3 regions of the Erwinia sp. AC075 genome follow, and region 2 is predicted to be linked to each of the others. Evidence: predicted binding sites of a transcription regulator. Region 2 holds the regulator's gene; each other region holds the start of a gene.
What was found. Region 2 encodes PhoB, which activates phosphate uptake and scavenging genes when phosphate is short. Its sites were predicted from a motif close to CTGTCATAAAACTGNCNNAT; they were not measured.
Positions count from the first base shown of each region.

Region 1: a site for PhoB is predicted at 1,913-1,932, ahead of AC0IXH_RS17055 (MIP/aquaporin family protein). Genes of this name have one in related genera too.
Region 3: a site for PhoB is predicted at 3,117-3,136, ahead of glpT (glycerol-3-phosphate transporter). Genes of this name have one in related genera too.

Region 1 covers NZ_CEEDEU010000001.1:3,625,188-3,629,690, forward strand. The annotation lists gene AC0IXH_RS17040 (1,4-dihydroxy-2-naphthoate polyprenyltransferase) at 1-750, shown strand, start outside; gene rraA (ribonuclease E activity regulator RraA) at 857-1,342, shown strand; gene zapB (cell division protein ZapB) at 1,388-1,627, opposite strand; gene AC0IXH_RS17055 (MIP/aquaporin family protein) at 2,076-2,924, shown strand; gene glpK (glycerol kinase GlpK) at 2,957-4,471, shown strand.
Region 2 covers NZ_CEEDEU010000001.1:2,594,218-2,598,720, reverse strand. The annotation lists gene AC0IXH_RS12400 (AAA family ATPase) at 1-1,261, opposite strand, end outside; gene sbcD (exonuclease subunit SbcD) at 1,258-2,481, opposite strand; gene phoB (phosphate response regulator transcription factor PhoB) at 2,681-3,370, shown strand; gene phoR (phosphate regulon sensor histidine kinase PhoR) at 3,394-4,503, shown strand, end outside.
Region 3 covers NZ_CEEDEU010000001.1:3,530,671-3,535,173, reverse strand. The annotation lists gene pldB (lysophospholipase L2) at 1-708, shown strand, start outside; gene yigL (sugar/pyridoxal phosphate phosphatase YigL) at 783-1,583, shown strand; gene glpT (glycerol-3-phosphate transporter) at 1,621-2,970, opposite strand; gene AC0IXH_RS16605 (carboxylate/amino acid/amine transporter) at 3,238-4,092, shown strand; gene AC0IXH_RS16600 (YehS family protein) at 4,156-4,503, opposite strand, start outside.

The DNA.
Region 1 (4,503 bases), 1.0 Mb from region 2:
CTGCAAATTCTGTCCAACCTGGCGAATGATTATGGTGATGCCCTGAAAGGCAGCGACACGCCGGCCCGCATCGGGCCACTGCGGGGCATGCAAAAAGGCGCGATTAGTCAGAAGCAGATGCGCAGTGCCCTGATCCTCACCGTGGCCTTGACGGTGATATCCGGCGTCGCGCTGGTGATCCGCGCCTGCCAGTCGGTAAACGATTTTTTGGGCTTTATTGCGCTGGGCGCGGTGGCGATCGTCGCCGCCATCGCTTACACCGTCGGCAAGAAACCCTATGGCTATTTAGGGTTGGGCGATGCGTCGGTATTAATTTTCTTCGGCTGGCTTGGGGTAATGGGCAGCTACTATCTTCAGGCCCATCAACTCTCCCTGCTACTGCTGTTACCTGCCACAGCCTGTGGGCTGATGGCGGTCGCGGTGCTTAACGTCAATAACATGCGCGATATTGAAAGCGACCAGCAGCATGGCAAGTTTACCCTGGCGGTGCGCTTAGGGGCGAGTGGCGCCAGGCGCTATCATCAGCTGATCCTCACCGCGGCCGTGCTGTGCTGCGCGGTTTTTGCCCTGCTCACTTCGCTGAATCTCGCCGGCTGGTTATTCCTGCTCTCCGCACCGTTGCTGTTCAGACAGGCCCGCTACATTACGCAGCAGCCTTCCGCCGTTGCCATGCGTCCTATGCTGGCGAAAACCGTGAAATCCGCCCTGTTACTCAACCTGCTTTTCTCGCTCGGGCTGGTCCTCAATTAACTGCGATGTGTTTGACTCATCGCAACTTTTAACAATTGATGATTTTGCCAACAGCGGCGAGAAAGCGATATACTTAGAGTTCCTGTGGCAAACAGACGAAACCCTTATGAAATATGATACTTCTGAACTCTGCGACATCTATCACGAAGATGTGAACGTCGTTGAACCGCTCTTTTCAAACTTCGGTGGCCGTACGTCGTTTGGCGGGCAAATCATCACGGTAAAATGTTTCGAGGACAACGGGCTGTTGTACGATCTGCTGGAGGAAAACGGGCGAGGTCGTGTGCTGCTGGTTGATGGCGGCGGTTCAGTGCGTCGTGCGCTGATTGATGCGGCGCTGGCCAGGCTGGCACTGCAGAACGAATGGGAAGGCATTGTGGTGTACGGTTCCGTACGTCAGGTTGACGATCTGGAAGAGCTGGATATTGGCATTCAGGCGATTGCTGCCATTCCGGTCGGTGCTGCGGGTGAAGGCATTGGCGAGAGCGATATTCGCGTCAACTTCGGTGGCGTCACTTTCTTCTCCGGCGATCATCTCTACGCCGACAACACTGGCATTATCCTTTCCGAAGATCCGCTCGATATCGAATAAAAAAAACGGGTGCCACTGGCACCCGTTTCTCTGCTGACCGTTAAATCAGACTTCTTCCATTTTTCCCAACAGGGCGCGCAAACGCTCCTGCCAGACAAGCTGCTCTTCTTTCAGGTGCTGGTTCTCACGCACCACTGATTCGCTATTCCCTGCAGCCTGCTGAACCTGCTGATTCAGGTTGTTGTTCTGCTCTTTCAGCTCTTCAATTTCCATCTGTAACAGGGTGATGGTATCAATCGCCTGTTGTACTTTCGCTTCCAGTTTCTCGAACACTTCAAATGACATTGTAAAAGACCTCTCCAAATCGCCAGGCGTTGATGTTGCCAGCCGCAGATCATGAGGGGATAAGCCGGGATTCCACGGATAACAACGCTTCCCCGATTGTAAGTAGACCCGCGCCCCAAGTCCAGTAGCGAACCCGCACAGGGTGCAGACTGTAACAATTTTCAGCATAGACCTGGAATCTGCAACATTACCCGCAGTATTTGCGGGGCTAATGTTAACGATTTGGGATAAAAATCACCAAATGGAAAATTGAAATGTTGTTTCAGGAAAGCAAAAAGACGCGAAAACGCTCATTTTTATGACACAGCACACAACTTTTGATTTCGCTATTTCTCGTTTATGCTCGTTAACGATAAATTTACATCAGCCCTACATAAGATTTGGGCGGCTCAGGGAGTGAGAAAAAAACGAAGTACAACATTAAACCTCGCCTTCAGGAAATGTCATCATGAGTCAGACAGCAACAAGCACGCTCAAAGGGCAGTGCATCGCCGAATTCCTTGGTGTCGCCACCATTATCTTCTTTGGTGCCGGCTGTGTCGCCGCCATGAAACTGGCTGGTGCAAGTTTTGGTCAGTGGGAAATCAGTATCATCTGGGGGATTGCCGTTGCGATGGCCATCTACCTCAGCGCCGCTATCTCCGGCGCGCATCTGAATCCTGCAGTGACCATTGCACTCTGCCTGTTCGCCAATTTCGAACGCCGTAAAGTTGTGCCGTACATTCTGGCACAAATCGCCGGTGCCTTCTGCTCCGCCGCACTGGTTTACGGTCTCTACTACAATCTGTTCTTTGATTACGAGCAATCGCATCAGATGGTGCGCGGCAGTATCGAGAGCCTCGATTTGGCTGGGATCTTCTCCACCTATCCAAATCCGCACATCGGCGTTGGCCAGGCCTTCCTGGTTGAAGCGGTGATCACCGCGGTGATGATGGGCCTGATTATGGCGCTGACCGATGACGGTAACGGCCTGCCTCGCGGTCCGATGGCTCCGCTGCTGATTGGCCTGCTGATTGCGGTAATCGGTGGCTCAATGGGTCCACTGACCGGCTTCGCACTGAACCCGGCGCGTGATTTCGGACCGAAACTCTTTGCCTGGCTTGCGGGTTGGGGTAACGTCGCCTTTACCGGTGGCCGTGATATCCCGTATTTCCTCGTGCCGATCTTTGGACCGATTGTGGGTGCCAGCCTGGGCGCAGTTGGCTATCGCTATCTGATTGCCCGTAACCTGCCTGGCGCAGCTGTAGTAAAGAAAGACGAGAAGACGATAGCGCGTGCTGAGCAGCGTAAAGCGTAAGTGCTAACCCTTTACACCATCAGGAATGAATTATGACCATAGAAAAAAAATACATTGTCGCGCTCGATCAGGGGACGACCAGCTCTCGTGCCGTGATCCTGGATCATGACTCCAACATCGTTGCCGTCTCCCAGCGCGAATTTCAGCAAATTTATCCTAAGCCCGGCTGGGTTGAGCATGACCCGATGGATATCTGGGCTTCCCAGAGCTCCACGCTGGTAGAAGTGCTGGCGCATGCCGATATTCGTTCAGACGAGATTGCCGCGATCGGTATCACCAACCAGCGTGAAACCACCATTATCTGGGACAAAGAGACCGGCAAGCCGATCTACAACGCTATCGTCTGGCAGGATCCGCGCACCGCTGACTACTGTGCAAAACTGAAAAAAGAAGGGCTGGAAGAGTATATCCAGCACACCACCGGCCTGGTGATTAATCCTTACTTCTCCGGTACCAAGGTGAAGTGGATCCTCGACCACGTGGAAGGCTCACGCGATCGTGCGAAACGTGGCGAGCTGCTGTTCGGTACGGTTGACTCCTGGCTAGTGTGGAAAATGACGCAGGGACGGGTGCACATCACCGATTACACCAACGCCTCGCGTACCATGATGTTTAACATCCACAAGCTGGAGTGGGATCAGCGCATGTTGGATATCCTCGATATCCCGCGTGAAATGCTGCCAGAAGTGAAATCGTCTTCTGAAGTGTACGGCCAGACCAACATTGGTGGTAAAGGCGGTACGCGTATTCCAATCGCCGGTATCGCCGGTGACCAGCAGGCGGCGCTGTACGGCCAGATGTGTGTTCAGCCGGGTATGGCAAAAAATACCTACGGCACCGGCTGCTTTATGTTAATGAACACCGGTACCGAAGCGGTGACCTCAACCAACGGCCTGTTGACCACCATCGCCTGTGGCCCACGCGGTGAAGTGAACTACGCACTGGAAGGCGCGGTATTTATCGGCGGTGCCTCTATCCAGTGGCTGCGCGATGAGATGAAACTGATCGGCGATGCAACCGACTCCGAGTACTTTGCGACTAAGGTGAAGGACAGCAACGGCGTTTATATGGTGCCTGCCTTTACCGGCCTGGGTGCTCCTTACTGGGACCCGTATGCCCGTGGCGCGATCTTCGGCCTGACGCGCGGTGCGAATGCTAACCACATCATCCGTGCCACGCTGGAGTCGATTGCTTATCAGACGCGTGACGTGTTGGAAGCAATGCAGATCGATGCCAATACCCGCCTGCAGTCTCTGCGTGTGGATGGTGGTGCGGTTGCCAACAACTTCCTGATGCAGTTCCAGTCCGACATTCTGGGTACGCGTGTTGAGCGCCCTGAAGTGCTGGAAGTGACCGCGTTAGGTTCAGCGTACCTGGCTGGCCTGGCCGTCGGTTTCTGGTCAGATCTGGATGAAGTGCGTGAAAAAGCGGTGATTGAGCGTGAGTTCCGCCCAAGCATCGAAACCACTCAGCGTAACTACCTCTATGCCGGCTGGAAAAAAGCCGTTTCTCGCGCCCAGGCGTGGGAAGATCAGGACGACTCGTAAGTCTGAAAATTGCCCGTGGCCTCCCGGCTACG
Region 2 (4,503 bases):
AGTGCGGATGTGCCTGCTGCCATTGGCGGGTTTGCTGCTGCTGAAGTTGCTTCTCAGCCTGGGATTTCTGGTTCTGCTGCAGGGCATCCTGCCGACGATTAAGAGATTGTTGGTACTCACTGACCTCTTTTTCGAGCAGCTGGTTTTGCTGGTCCAGCGTGGCGATGCGGTTATCCAGCGGCAGCACCCTGTCGGTAATCACCGTTTCCTGCTGCTGGCGATGCGCTTCATGCTGTTGCCGTGCCTCATCGGCCGCTTTCAGCTGCTGGGTTAAGCCGGTCAGCTGCTGCTGAGCCCGATCCTTTTGCTGGGACAGGTTCTGCAGCTGGATGCTGAGCTGATGCGCATCCTGCTGATACTGTTCGCGTTGTTGCCAGAGCGGGCGCAGTTTTTCTGCCGGTTCGGCCTGAACCAGACGCGCCAGCTCGCCGCTGTCATGTTGCCAGGCGCTTTCGGCCTGCTGATGATCGTCTTCGGCCGCTTTCAGCGCCTGCAAGGCCGCGTGATATTGCTGCTGCCATTGCCATAAAAGGCTGTGCTGCTGATGTTGCGAAGTGAGTACCTGCTCATCCGACACCAACTGCTCTAACTGGGTTGTTAGCAGCTGCAGTTGCTCTTCGTCGAGTAGCGCCATGCCGCTGGCCTGCGCACGCAGCGTATCCAGCGCCACTTTGGCGTTTTTATGCCGTTCAAAGACGTTGGCGGACAGGCGACCGTAGATTTCGGTGCCGGTCAGCTCTTCCAGCAGCTCTGCCCGGCTGTTGGCATCGGCATTCAGAAAGGCGGCAAACTGCCCTTGCGACAGCATCATCGATTTGGTAAAGCGCTCGAAATCCAGCCCGGTCAGCGCCGTCAGCATATCCAGCTTGTCTTTCACCTTATCGGCGACGATTTTGTTGTCATCACAGCGGGCCAGCTCGACGCGCGGGGCCTGCAAATTGCCATCCACCGCGCCGCGTGCGCGGTTCTGGCTCCAGAATGCCCGCCAGGCCACGCCTTTCACTTCAAATTCAACCTCGGCCAGACATTCTGAGGTGTCGCGGGTCATCAAATCGTTCTGCGTCTGCGAGAGTTTCCCCAGCCGCGACGTCTCGTGGTACAGCGCCAGGCAGATGGCATCCAGCAGGGTGGTTTTTCCCGCGCCGGTCGGGCCGGTAATGGCAAACAAACCGTTGCTGGCAAAGGGCTCGGCGGTAAAATCTATCTTCCATTCGCCTTTAAGCGAGTTGAGGTTTTTGAACCGCAGCGTCAGGATTTTCACGGTTGCACCTCATCATCAATTTCTGCCAGCGTCAGGGTGAACAGCGCCGTCGCCCGCGCCAGCCGTTCAGGCTGTTCATTTTCTTCCAGCGCCAGACGGCGGCTAAACACCTCCTGCGCGCTGAGTTCGCTGAGGGTTTCATTGTTTTGCCGGTCGATAACCTGTTCCCGTTGCTCGCGGCTGCGGCGCAACAGCACCACCTCTACCGGCATTTCCTGGGTCAGTTCCTGAATACGCCGCTGAAGGTCGTTCAGCCACGCCTGGGTGGAAATCTCGATATCCAGCCACACCGGCTTGCCATCTTCACGCGGCGCAATCGCGGCCAGCTGCTGCTCAATCTCCTCCAGCGAGCCTTTGATCATCTGCATCGGCTGAAACAGCGGGACGGAGAGCGTTTCAACCTGGCTCAGCTTGCCGTCGGCAAAGTCGACCAGAAACACGCTTTTGTCTTTGCCCAACTCGTCAAAACTGAGCGGAATCGGGGAGCCGCTGTAGCGAATATGCTCCGTGTTGGCGATGCGCTGCGCGCGGTGGATATGGCCGAGCGCGATGTAATCCGCCGGGGGAAATGCCTGGGCCGGAAAAGCATCCAGCGTGCCGATATAGATATCGCGTACCGCATCACTTTTGGTCACGCCGACGGTGGTCAGATGGCCGGTAGCAATAATCGGCAACGGTAAATCCAGCCTTTGCCGCTCGGCCTGCGCCGCCTGCCAGCAGCGATCGTAATGCTGGGTGATGGCCTCCAGCAGGGTCTGCTGCTTCTCATGGCCAGACTGACCGGCCTGGCTGACGGTGATGTCACGCGGGCGAAGGAAGGGAATGGCGCACAGGACCGCGCCAGGTTCGCCATTGCGCTTATTCAGGATCACCACCTGCTGGGCGATATCGTCACTGGCCGCGGCGATCACCCGGGTGTTGAGACAGGCCAGCAGCTCACGCGATTCATTCAGCGTGGCGACGGAATCATGATTGCCACCCAGCACCACCAGCTGACAGCCGGTTTGCTGGAGGTTGACCACGAAACGGTTATACAGCTCGCGCGCATAGCTGGGCGGCGAACCGGTGTCGAAGATATCCCCCGCGATGATAATGGCATCTACCTGATGTTCCACCGCCTGAGCCAGCAGCCAGTCTGTAAAAGCCTGATGTTCCGGGGCGCGGCTTTTGGTGTAAAAAAATTGGCCCAGATGCCAGTCTGACGTGTGGATAATTCGCATGAGATCCCTTTAAGGCGCAAGGCAGAGTCGACGATTATAAACAGCAACGCGTAAAACCCCAGTCTGAATGACTGTAACCTTCACAAAAGTGTTATTAAACGGCGGCCCGGGCCGTGCTTTTTTCATAAAACTGTCATAAAACTGACGCATAATGACGCCGCAAATCCAGTGACATTCCGTCACAGTAGCAGGAGCAATAATGGCTAAGCGTATTCTGGTAGTCGAAGATGAAGCCCCAATCCGTGAGATGTTGTGTTTCGTGCTGGAGCAAAATGACTATCAACCGATAGAAGCGGAAGATTATGACAGTGCGGTCAATTTGCTTATCGAACCCTGGCCTGATTTGATCCTGTTGGACTGGATGCTCCCGGGTGGTTCAGGCATTCAGTTTATCAAGCATTTAAAGCGTGAAGCGATGACCCGCGACATTCCGGTGATGATGCTGACGGCGCGCGGTGAAGAAGAAGATCGCGTTCGCGGTCTGGAAGTGGGGGCTGACGACTATATTACCAAGCCGTTTTCGCCGAAAGAGTTGGTGGCGCGGATTAAAGCGGTGATGCGCAGGATCTCGCCAATGGCGGTGGAAGAAGTGATTGAGATGCAGGGACTGAGCCTGGATCCTTCGTCTCATCGCGTGATGTCAGACACCCAGCCGCTGGAAATGGGGCCGACGGAATACAAGCTGCTGCATTTCTTTATGACCCATCCTGAGCGGGTTTACAGCCGTGAGCAGTTGCTTAATCATGTCTGGGGCACTAACGTGTACGTCGAAGATCGTACCGTTGACGTTCATATTCGCCGCTTACGTAAAGCGCTGGAACTGACCGGGCACGATCGCATGGTGCAGACGGTTCGCGGAACAGGTTACCGTTTCTCTGCACGTTACTGATCGTTCGCACTGGAGTCTTCACCGTGTTGGAACGCCTCTCCTGGAAGAGATTGTTGCTGGAAGTGGTGCTCGCCTGCCTTCCGGCCCTGATTTTGGGGCTGCTGGTGGGCTACCTGCCCTGGCTGCTACTGGTATCGGTGTTAGCCGTTTTGGGCTGGCATTTCGCTAATTTACTTCGTTTATCCCACTGGCTGTGGATTGACCGCAGCATGACGCCACCGGCGGGGCGCGGCAGCTGGGAACCTCTCTTTTATGGCCTTTACCAGATGCAGGCGAGAAATCGCCGGCGTCGGCGTGAGCTGGGCCATCTGATCAAACGCTTTCGCAGTGGCGCCGAATCCTTACCTGATGCGGTGGTATTGACCACAGAAGAGGGCACCATTTTCTGGTGTAACGGCCTGGCGCAACAGATGCTGGGACTGCGCTGGCCGGAAGACAATGGTCAGAACATCCTTAACCTGCTGCGCTATCCCGAGTTTACCCGCTATGTGCGGCAGCGCGATTTTACCCGACCGCTGACGCTGGTGCTGAACAGCAATCGTCAGCTGGAATTCCGCGTAATGCCCTACTCGGAAGGGCAATGGCTGCTGGTGGCCCGTGATGTGACGCAGATGCATCAGCTTGAGGGTGCCCGGCGCAACTTCTTCGCTAACGTCAGCCATGAGCTACGCACGCCGTTAACGGTGCTGCAGGGCTATCTGGAGATGATGAACGATTCGGTGATGGAAGGCCCGCTGCGTGACAAGGCCCTGCACACCATGCAGGAGCAGACCCGCCGCATGGACGGCCTGGTGAAACAGTTGCTGACCCTGTCGCGGATTGAAGCCGCACCGGCGCTGGATCTGCAGGAAAAAGTCGACGTGCCGATGATGCTGCGTCTGCTGCAGCGTGAAGCGGAAACCCTGAGCCAGGGCCGGCACGAGATTCACTTCACGATGGACGCGGATTTGCGGGTGTATGGCAATGATGAACAGCTGCGCAGCGCCATCTCAAACCTGGTGTACAACTCGGTTAACCACACGCCGGCCGGCACGCGCATCGATATCAGCTGGCTGAGAACTCCACAGGGCGCGCAATTTAAGGTGAAGGATAACGGTCCGGGCATTGCACAAGAGCATATTCCCCGGCTGACC
Region 3 (4,503 bases), 940 kb from region 2:
GGCCGGTTGCTGCAGGATTCGCACCGTGGGCACGTAGAAGCCTTCGACCACTATGTCGACGATCTGGAAACGCTGTATCAAAAGGAAATTGCCAGCCGCGATTACCGTTATCGTTATGCGCTTGCTCACTCGATGGGTGGCGCGATCCTGACGCTGATGCTGGCAAGACAGCCGAAAGCGTTCGATGCGGTGGTGCTGGCGTCGCCAATGTTCGGTATCTATCTGCCGATGCCCGTATGGATGGCCAACCAGATCCTGAACTGGGCAGAGAAACGTCCGGCATTCCGTGATGGTTATGCGATGGGCACCGGAAAATGGCGCGCACGCCCGTTTGGTATCAATGCGCTGACCCACAGCCGTGAACGTTACCGGCGCAATCTGCGCTTTTACGCTGACGACCCCGGCCTGCGGGTAGGTGGTCCAACCTACCATTGGGTGCGTGAAGGCGTGCTGGCCGGACAAAGCATTTTAGAGAAAGCGAAAGAAATCACCACGCCGCTGCTGCTGCTGCAGGCCGGTGCGGACAAGGTGGTGGATAACCGGGCCCAGGATTTATTCTGTCAGGCCATGACCACTGCGGGGCAACCCTGCGAAGGGGGAAAACCGTTTGTTATCGACGGCGCGCGTCATGAGATCTTGTTTGAAAAAGACAGCATGCGTGCCGAAGCGCTGGACGCGATCGTCGCGTTTTTTTCCAGACATCCCTAATTGTGCACGACTCAGATATGACTCTCATTAGCGGGCAAGAAAGCATGCCCGATAACAGACAAACCAGAGGTTTTATGTACCCTATCGTTGCTTCCGATCTTGATGGCACCCTGTTGTCTCCGGATCACCGTCTCTCCTCCTTCGCCCGTGAAACGCTGCCGCTGCTGACCCGCAAAGGCGTGAACTTTATTTTTGCCACCGGCCGTCACTATATCGATGTCGCCCAGATGCGCGACAGCTTGGGGATTGATGCGTTTATGATCACCTCCAACGGCGCTCGCGTGCACAATACCGCCGGCGAGCTGGTGTTCAGCCACAACCTGGATGAAGACATCGCCAGTGAGTTGTTTGCGATGCACCACGACCATCAGGACATCTTCACCAACGTCTATCGCGATGAAGAGTGGTTCCTGAACCGCAATCGCCCTGAAGAGATGGATTTTTTCCGTGAGTCCGACTTCAACTATCAGATCTATCAGCCGGGTTCGCTGCCAACCGATGGCATCAGCAAGGTGTTCTTTACCTGTGGTAAGCCCGAACTGCTGATCCCGCTGGAAGAAGCGCTGATCGCACGCTGGGGTGACCGGGTTAACGTCAGTTTCTCGCTGCCAACCTGTCTGGAAGTGATGGCGGGTGGCGTCTCTAAAGGCCACGCGCTGGATGCCGTCTCGCAATCGCTGGGTTACAGCCTGAAGGACTGCATTTCCTTTGGTGACGGCATGAATGATAAAGAGATGCTGAGCATGGCGGGCAAAGGCTGCATCATGAGCAACTCTCACCAGCGCCTGAAAGATTTCCTGCCGGAGCTGGAAGTGATTGGCAGCAACGCGGATAACGCGGTGCCGCATTACCTGCGCAAGATGTACAACGTGTAAGCCGTAATAACCGCCCCGCATCCGGGGCGGTCTCACGTTATTCAGCCGACTTCAGCTGCTGTTTATGTTTGTTTTCACTGAGCATGGTCAGCAGCAGGAAGATCACCGCCAGCACGCAGCCGCCAATCATGATGATAAAGCCGCCGTCCCAGCCAAAGTAATCCACGGTATAACCGACAATCGCGCTTGCCGCGACCGATCCGCCAAGGTAACCAAACAAACCTGTAAAGCCTGCCGCCGTGCCTGCCGCCTTTTTCGGTGCCAGTTCCAGCGCATGCAGTCCAATCAGCATAACCGGGCCATAAATCAGGAAGCCGATGACGATCATACAGGCCATATCGATCCCCGGATTGCCTGCGGGATTCATCCAGTAAATCACCGTGGCAATGGTCACCAGCACCATAAAGAACACCCCGGTCGCTCCGCGATTGCCCTTAAAGACTTTGTCCGACATCCAGCCGCACAGCAACGTTCCTGGGATCCCGGCGTATTCGTAGAAGAAATATGCCCAGGAGGATTTATCCAGCGCGAAGTGCTTAACCTCTTTCAGGTAGGTCGGTGACCAGTCGAGGATGCCGTAACGCAGCAGATACACGAACACGTTCGCCAGCGCGATGTACCACAGCAGTTTGTTCGGCAGAACGTACTGCATAAAGATCTGCTTAGCGGTCAGCTCCTCTTCATGCTTCTCATCGTAATCCACCGGATAGTCGTTCTTGTACTCTTCAATCGGCGGCAAACCACAGGATTGTGGCGTGTCTCGCATCAGCGCAAAGGCAAAAACAGCCACCAGAATCGCGCCGAACGCCGGCATATAGAGCGCTGCTTTCCAGTCGTTAAACCACGCCATGCCCAGCAGGAACAGCAACGGTGGGATGCCGCCGCCAACGTTATGTGCACAGTTCCACACCGACACAATGCCGCCACGCTCTTTCTGTGACCACCAGTGAACCATGGTTCGCCCGCACGGTGGCCAGCCCATGCCCTGGAACCAGCCGCAGAGAAACAGCAGGACAAACATCACCATGATGCTGGACGTAGCCCAGGGCACAAAGCCCATAAACAGCATCACCGCAGCGGCCAGGATCAAACCGGCGGGCAGGAAATAGCGGGGATTAGAGCGGTCCGAGACCGATCCCATAATGAATTTGGAAAAACCGTAAGCGATAGAAATACCGGATAACGCGAAGCCGAGATCGCCCCGTGAGAATCCCTGTTCAATCAGGTAGGGCATGGCCAGCGCGAAGTTTTTACGCACCAGATAGTAGGCGGCGTAACCGAAGAATATACCGAGGAAGATTTGCCAGCGTAGCTTGCGGTAGAGCGGATCCACCTGGCTGGCTTCAACGCGCGGCTGATGAGATGCCGGTTTGAAAATACTTAACATATAAGCCTCCAATGGCGACGTTCTTGTTGTTTTAACCTCCGCGGACGCCTCACGTCATCGATCCGTCCGTCAAAGGGCGTAGGGATGTTCCATTTCGCGCACAGGATAGGGGTTTTCTGCTGTTGAGACTGTGAAGGTTTACGCAAATGTTACATTTTTATGACAGTGCGAAAGGATGAAAAAGCGCCAGATGTAAACTAAATACTTTCCTGCAACTTCGGTCATTTCGTTACACTGGGCGCACTTTTCGCAGCAGGGTCTTCCATTGTGACGTTACTGATTGTCACCACAATTTTGTGGGCATTTTCTTTTAGCCTGATTGGCGAATACCTGGCGGGCCAGGTCGATAGCGTATTTTCGGTATTAGTGCGCCTAGTGCTGGCGGCGGTGGTGTTCCTGCCGTTTCTGCGCTGGCGTGGCTATCGGGCCTCGACCATCCTGATGTACATGGCGGTGGGCGCATTGCAGCTCGGCATCATGTATCTGATCAGTTTCCAGGCCTATCTCTACCTCAGCGTGCAGGAATTCCTGCTGTTTACGGTGATGACGCCGCTGTACGTGACGCTGGTTTATGATTTGCTGACCGGCCGCGGCGTGCGCTGGGGCTATGCCCTTAGCGCGATGCTGGCGGTGGGCGGCGCGGCTATCATCCGCTACGACAAAGTCAGCGATCATTTCTGGTTCGGCCTGATGCTGGTGCAACTGGCGAACCTCATCTTTGCCATTGGCATGGTCGGGTATAAGCGCCTGCAGGAAATCCGGCCGGTACCGCAGCACACCGCGTTCTCCTGGTTCTATCTGGGCGCGGCGATGATTGCCGTTGTGGCGTGGTTTATGTGGGGAAATCCGCAAAAATTACCGACAACTTCGCTGCAGTGGGGCATTTTGATCTGGCTGGGTGTGGTGGCGTCTGGGCTGGGCTACTTTATGTGGAACTATGGTGCGACGCAGGTTGATGCCGGCACGCTGGGGATCATGAACAACATGCATGTGCCCGCCGGACTGCTGGTGAACCTGGCGATCTGGCAGCAGCAGCCACACTGGCCGAGCTTTATTATTGGTGCCGCGGTTATTTTCGCTTCATTGCTGGTGCACCGACACTGGATCGTGAAAGGCCGATAGCATGGGGAACGTGCGGGGATAACGGGCAGGAAAAACGGGCAGACTGCTGCTGCCCGTTATGACTTACTTGGCTTTTGGCACAACCGCAGGACGGATTTTCATGGTCAGTCCTTTCAGGAAGTTACGCAGGATCTGATCGCCGCACTCGCGGTAGTTTTTGTGACCCGGCTTGCGGAAAATCGCCCCAATCTCAGACTGTCCCACCGCAAAATCCGCCATCTTCAGAATGTCGAGAATGTCGGTGGTTTTCAGATCGAACGCCACGCGCAGCTTCTTCATCATGATGTTATTGGTCATCTTGCGCTCGATGGACGGCTCTGGTGCATCTTCACTTTTGCCGCGGCGCTGGAAAATCAGGCCATTCAGGAAGTAGCCCATAATCACATCCGGGCATTCACGGAAACCGTCTTC